One region of the Streptomyces sp. NBC_01296 genome, then DNA from elsewhere that is predicted to be linked to it. Evidence: predicted binding sites of a transcription regulator. Region 1 holds the regulator's gene; the other holds the start of a gene.
What was found. Region 1 encodes HrcA, which represses chaperone genes, less so after heat shock. Its sites were predicted from a motif close to TTNGCACTCNGNNNNNCNGAGTGCNAA; they were not measured.

Region 1 (3,408 bases):
GGGAGTACTCGCGCATCCGGCCGACACTAGGAGAGGCGCGCCGCTCACGCCTCCGACACGCCGAAACGGGCGGCCAGTGTGGCGCGTTGCGCACGCACGAAGTCCGCGTCGACCACCGCTCCGTGACCCGGTACGTACAGTGCGTCGTCCCCGCCCAGCGACAGCAGCCGGTCCAGCGCCGCCGGCCACTGCGACGGCACCGCGTCACTGCCCGCCTGGGGTTCCCCCGACTCCTCGACGAGGTCCCCGCAGAACACCGTCTCGCGCTCGCCCGGCACGAACACCGCAAGGTCGTACCGGGTGTGCCCGGGCCCGACGTTGGCCAGCAGCACCTGCAGCCCGCCCAGCTCCAGGGTCCATTCGCCCGAGACGGAATGCCTCGGCACCGCCAGCAGGCCCACCGCCTCGGCGGCCTCGGCCTCCGACAGCCCCTGCCGGACCGCGTCGCCGCGCAGCTCCTCCCGGCCCGTCGACAGCTCCGAGTCCAGCCCGACCGCCCCGTACACCTCGGCCCCGGCGAACGCGGCCACGCCCAGTACGTGATCGAAATGGCCGTGCGTGAATGCGATATGCGTCACGCGCCGGCCGGTCAGCCGCTCCGCCTCGGCCCGCAGCTGCGCGCCTTCGCGCACGCACGAGCCCGGATCGATCAGGAGTACCGACTCGTCCCCCACCACCAGTCCCACCGTGCAGTCCCACACCGGGAGTCGTCGCCGTCCGGTCCGTCCGGTCAGCCGCTCCCAGCCCGCCTCTTCCCAACGCACGTCCATGCCGCGACGCTACCCTGGCGGGCCGCCCTTGCCAGGGCCTGACTACCCGGCCGTACACTGGCCGGGGGATCTCTGGCACTCGAACGCCCGGAGTGCCAACGAAGCAGATGAAACCGACCACGACGAGCGACGACGACCAGCTGGAGGTGTGCGCGATGCTCAGCGAACGCAGACTCGAGGTGCTGCGCGCCATCGTCCAGGACTACGTCGGGACGGAGGAGCCGGTCGGCTCCAAGGCGCTCACCGAGCGGCACCGGCTCGGCGTCTCGCCCGCCACCGTGCGCAACGACATGGCCGTGCTGGAGGAGGAGGGCTACATCGCGCAGCCCCACACCAGCGCCGGCCGGATCCCCACGGACAAGGGCTACCGGCTCTTCGTCGACAAGCTGGCGGGGGTCAAGCCGCTGTCGACGCCCGAGCGCCGGGCCATCCAGAACTTCCTCGACGGGGCCGTCGACCTCGACGACGTGGTCGGCCGTACGGTGCGCCTGCTCGCGCAGCTCACCCGGCAGGTCGCCGTCGTCCAGTACCCGAGCCTGACCCGGTCGACGGTCCGGCACGTCGAGCTGCTGTCGCTCGCTCCGGCCCGGCTCATGCTCGTGCTGATCACCGATACAGGACGGGTCGAGCAGCGGCTCGTGGACTGCCAGACTCCGTTCGGCGAGACCTCGCTCGCAGATCTGCGGGCGCGGCTCAACAGCCGGGTCGTCGGCCGCCGGTTCACGGACGTGCCGCAGCTCGTGCAGGACCTGCCGGAGTCGTTCGAGCCGGATGACCGCAGCACGGTGTCGACCGTGCTCGCGACCCTGCTGGAGACGCTGGTCGAGGAGGCCGAGGAGCGGTTGATGATCGGCGGAACCGCCAATCTCACGCGCTTCGGACACGATTTTCCCCTGACGATCAGGCCGGTGCTCGAGGCGCTGGAGGAGCAGGTCGTGCTCCTCAAGCTGCTCGGTGAGGCCAGTGAGTCGGGAATGGCCGTACGGATCGGGCATGAGAATGCATACGAGGGACTGAACTCCACGTCCGTCGTCTCGGTCGGCTACGGTTCGGGCGGCGAAGCAGTCGCCAAACTCGGCGTGGTCGGACCGACCCGCATGGACTACCCCGGAACGATGGGAGCGGTACGCGCAGTGGCACGTTACGTCGGACAGATCCTGGCGGAGTCGTAAGTGGCCACGGACTACTACGCCGTTCTCGGCGTGCGCCGCGACGCATCGCAGGACGAGATCAAGAAGGCCTTCCGTCGCCTGGCGCGCGAACTCCACCCGGACGTGAATCCGGACCCGAAGACGCAGGAGCGCTTCAAGGAGATCAACGCGGCCTACGAGGTGCTCTCGGACCCGCAGAAGAAGCAGGTCTACGACCTCGGCGGCGACCCGCTGTCCTCCTCGGGCGGCGGCGGCGCGGGCGGCTTCGGAGCGGGCGGCTTCGGCAACTTCTCCGACATCATGGACGCCTTCTTCGGCCAGGCCTCGCAGCGCGGACCGCGCTCGCGGACCCGCCGCGGCCAGGACGCCATGATCCGCCTCGACCTGGAGCTGGACGAGGCCGCCTTCGGCACGACCAAGGACATCCAGGTCGACACGGCCGTCGTCTGCACCACCTGCTCCGGAGAGGGTGCCGCCCCCGGCACCTCGGCGCAGACGTGTGACATGTGCCGCGGCCGCGGTGAGGTGTCGCAGGTCACCCGGTCCTTCCTGGGCCAGGTCATGACCTCGCGCCCCTGCCCCCAGTGCCAGGGCTTCGGCACCGTGGTCCCGACCCCGTGCCCCGAGTGCGCGGGCGACGGCCGGGTCCGCTCCCGCCGCAGCCTCACGGTCAAGATCCCGGCGGGCGTCGAGAACGGCACCCGGATCCAGCTCGCGGGCGAGGGCGAGGTCGGCCCCGGCGGCGGCCCCGCCGGCGACCTGTACGTGGAGATCCACGAGCTGTCGCACCCGACCTTCCAGCGGCGCGGGGACGACCTGCACTGCACGGTGACCATCCCCATGACGGCCGCGGCCCTCGGCACCAAGTGCCCGCTGGAGACGCTGGACGGCATGGAGGAGATCGACATCCGCCCCGGCACCGGGTCGGGCCAGTCGATCCCGCTGCACGGGCGCGGCGTCACGCACCTGCGCGGCGGCGGCCGCGGCGACCTGATCGTCCACGTCGAGGTCACCACCCCGGGCAAGCTGGACCCCCAGCAGGAGGAGCTGCTGCGCCAGCTCGCCAAGCTGCGCGGCGAGGAGCGGCCCATGGGCCAGTTCGCGCCGGGTCAGCAGGGCCTGTTCAGCCGCCTGAAGGACGCCTTCAACGGCCGCTGACCGGACACCTCCCTTGTCGGAGCACGTGACGAAGCCCGGTCCGGGGATGCCCCGGACCGGGCTCGCCGCATTGATCCGGACGCGCCCGCTGAAGCGGACTATGCCAGGCGAATGCCGTGATTCGGCCCGGTGAGCGGGACATGGCACGATGCAGTGCATGTCCTCCGCACCGAACGGTCTCTCCCCGTACCCGATCGTGCAGGCTCCCATGGCGGGCGGCGCCTCCTGTCCGCCGCTCGCCGCCGCCGTGTGCGAGGCGGGCGGGCTGGGCTTCCTGGCCGGCGGCTACAAGACCGCCGACGGGATGTACCAGGAGATCAAACGGCTGC
Region 2 (3,408 bases), 2.0 Mb from region 1:
GGCGGCGTTGAAGCCCTGGCCCTTGTCGAGCTCGGCGACCTTCGAGGTGATGACGTAGCCCTCGAGGCCGGCGTTCTCGGCGATCCAGCGCAGCGGCTCGACGGCGGCGCGGCGGACGACCGCGACACCCGTGCCCTCGTCGCCGGTCAGGCCGAGGTTGCCCTCGAGGACCTTGACGGCGTGGACGAGCGCGGAGCCACCGCCGGAGACGATGCCCTCCTCGACCGCGGCGCGGGTCGCCGAGATGGCGTCCTCGAGGCGGTGCTTCTTCTCCTTGAGCTCCACCTCGGTGGCGGCGCCGACCTTGATGACGCAGACGCCGCCGGCGAGCTTCGCCAGGCGCTCCTGCAGCTTCTCGCGGTCCCAGTCCGAGTCGGTGGACTCGATCTCGGCCTTGATCTGGTTGACGCGGCCGACGACCTCTTCGTGGCTGCCGCCACCGTCGACGATGGTGGTGTCGTCCTTGGAGATGGTCACGCGGCGCGCGGAACCGAGGACGTCCAGACCGGCCTGGTCGAGCTTGAGGCCGACCTCCTCGGCGATGACGGTGGCACCGGTGAGGGTGGCCATGTCCTGGAGCATCGCCTTGCGGCGGTCACCGAAGCCGGGGGCCTTGACGGCGACCGCGTTGAAGGTGCCGCGGATCTTGTTGACGACGAGGGTGGAGAGCGCCTCGCCCTCGACGTCCTCGGCGATGATCAGCAGCGGGCGGGAGCCGCCGGCCTGGATGACCTTCTCGAGCAGGGGCAGGAGGTCCTGGATGGACGAGACCTTGCCCTGGTTGATCAGGATGTACGGGTCGTCGAGGACGGCCTCCATACGCTCCTGGTCGGTGACCATGTACGGCGAGAGGTAGCCCTTGTCGAAGGCCATGCCCTCGGTGAACTCCAGCTCCAGGCCGAAGGCGTTGGACTCCTCGACGGTGATGACACCGTCCTTGCCGACCTTGTCCATCGCCTCGGCGATGAGCTCGCCGACCTGCTGGTCCTGCGCGGAGAGCGCGGCCACGGCAGCGATGTCGGACTTGTCCTCGATCGGGCGGGCAGTCGCGAGGAGCTCCTCGGACACGGCCTTGACCGCGGCGTCGATGCCCTTCTTCAGGGCGGCCGGGGAAGCGCCCGCGGCGACGTTGCGCAGACCCTCGCGGACCAGCGCCTGGGCCAGCACGGTGGCGGTGGTGGTGCCGTCACCCGCGATGTCGTTGGTCTTGGTCGCCACCTCCTTCACGAGCTGCGCGCCCAGGTTCTCGTACGGGTCGTCCAGCTCGACCTCGCGGGCGATGGTGACACCGTCGTTGGTGATGGTGGGGGCGCCGAACTTCTTGTCGATGACGACGTTGCGGCCCTTGGGGCCGATCGTCACCTTGACCGTGTCGGCAAGCTTGTTGACGCCGCGCTCGAGGGCGCGACGGGCGTCCTCGTCGAACTTCAGGATCTTCGCCATGGGAGCGGTTCAGCCCTCTCGAAAACTCGGGTTTAACGAACTACGCCCCTTGCCGCCCGGCAATCAGCGGGGTGACCAGGGGCGCAGCTCAAAGCAATGCTTCGGTGAATTACTTCTCGATGATCGCGAGCACGTCGCGAGCCGAGAGGACGAGGTACTCCTCGCCGCTGTACTTCACTTCGGTGCCGCCGTACTTGCTGTACAGCACGATGTCGCCGACGCTGACGTCCAGCGGGAGACGCTGGCCGTCCTCGAAGCGACCCGGGCCCACGGCGAGGACGACGCCCTCCTGGGGCTTCTCCTTCGCGGTGTCCGGGATGACCAGGCCGGAAGCCGTGGTCTGCTCGGCGTCGAGCGGCTGGACCACGATGCGGTCCTCGAGCGGCTTGATGGCAACCTTGGAGCTGGTGGTCGTCACGATCCGACCTCCCCCTTCGGAGATCTCACGGGGCTAACTGTCTAGGTGGCGACCAGGTGGATCCGTCGTCGCGGGTGCCGGACCTGCCCGTCGCTGTGTTGGCACTCACCGGTGGCGAGTGCCAGGTGCGAGACTATTCCGGCGATTAGCACTCGGTCAAGCGGAGTGCCAACACGCTCCGCCGGGCGATGCGGATCCGGGGGGTCCCCGGGCCCCGCCGGGGCCCGGGGGCCGGCCCCCCGAGGGGTGGGCGGTATGTGACGCTTGGGGCGTGCGGATTCTCGTGGTCGAAGACGAAGAAGGCCTCGCCGAGTCCCTGCGGCGCGGCCTCTGCGCCGACGGCCACTGGGTCGACGTCGCCCACGACGGCCACCGCGGTCTGGAGCTCGCCCGCACGGGCTCGTACGACGCCGTCCTGCTCGACCTGATGCTGCCCGGCCTCAGCGGCTACGAAATCTGCTCCCGCATCCGGGCCGACGGCGACCCCACGCCCGTGCTCATGCTGACCGCCAAGGACGGCGAGTACGACGAGGCCGAAGGCCTCGACTGCGGCGCCGACGACTACCTCACCAAGCCGTTCTCCTTCGTGGTCCTGGCCGCCCGCCTCCGCGCCCTCGCCCGCCGCGCGGGCGCGGCAACAGCCGCCGCCACGACCGCCGGAGGCGCCGGCACGCTCCAGGCCGGCGACCTCGTCCTCGACCCCGCCGGCCGCCGCTGCCGACGCGGTACGCAGGACATCGAGCTCACCGCCCGCGAGCTCGGCGTGCTCGCCTGCCTGATGGAGCAGCCCGGCCTGGCCGTCGCCAAGCAGGACATCCTGGACCAGGTCTGGGACACCCCGCACACCATCGACCCGAACATCGTCGAGGTGTACGTCTCCTCGCTGCGCAAGAAGATCGACGCCCCCTTCGGCCGCCGCTCGATCCGCACCGTCCACGGCACCGGCTACCGGATGGCCGCGGACGGTGGCTAGGACCGGCCGTTCGAAAACGGCTGGATCCGTCCGGTCGCAAGGCCGAGGAGAGGGGCCGTGCAGCGGCCGCCGGTCCGGCCTCGTCCGCACGTCCGGCCCCGGGCCGCTCCGGCGGCGCGCCGCCGTGGCCGCCGCCCTCGCCATGGCGGCGGTCCTCGGCGTCGGCGGGCTGTGGCTGTACACGCTGCTGCGGACCAACCTCCTCGACAACACCACCAACCGCACCGAGCTGGCCGCCCGCAAGGTCGCCGCCCAGCTCGACGGCCGCGCCCTCCCGCCCGGCGGCCGGCTGCCCGCGCCGGAGAGCGGGGTGGACCTGGTCCTCGTACGGGACGCGCAAGGGCGGACCGTCGCCTCCACCGGGGACCTCGGGGACACCCCCGACCTCGGCGGCCTGCGCCCGCCCGCATCCGGTGCGTCCGGTGCATCCGGCGAGGACTCCCGGTCGGCCGTGCTCCCGCCCGCGCGCCCCGGCGCGGAACGGCGCGCGGTGGTCGTGGTGGATGCGCCGGGCGCGCACGAGGTGTACGCCGTCACCGTGCTCGGCGACGTGGACGACGCGACCCGGGCCATC

Region 2: a site for HrcA is predicted at 2,007-2,033, ahead of groES (co-chaperone GroES). Genes of this name have one in related genera too.

What each region holds. Positions count from the first base shown of each region.
Region 1 covers NZ_CP130720.1:5,751,341-5,754,748, forward strand. The annotation lists gene OG299_RS26110 (DUF3097 domain-containing protein) at 1-16, opposite strand, end outside; gene OG299_RS26115 (MBL fold metallo-hydrolase) at 45-770, opposite strand; gene hrcA (heat-inducible transcriptional repressor HrcA) at 926-1,942, shown strand; gene dnaJ (molecular chaperone DnaJ) at 1,943-3,079, shown strand; gene OG299_RS26130 (nitronate monooxygenase) at 3,237-3,408, shown strand, end outside.
Region 2 covers NZ_CP130720.1:3,750,336-3,753,743, forward strand. The annotation lists gene groL (chaperonin GroEL) at 1-1,443, opposite strand, end outside; gene groES (co-chaperone GroES) at 1,553-1,861, opposite strand; gene OG299_RS16625 (response regulator transcription factor) at 2,133-2,834, shown strand; gene OG299_RS16630 (sensor histidine kinase) at 2,959-3,408, shown strand, end outside.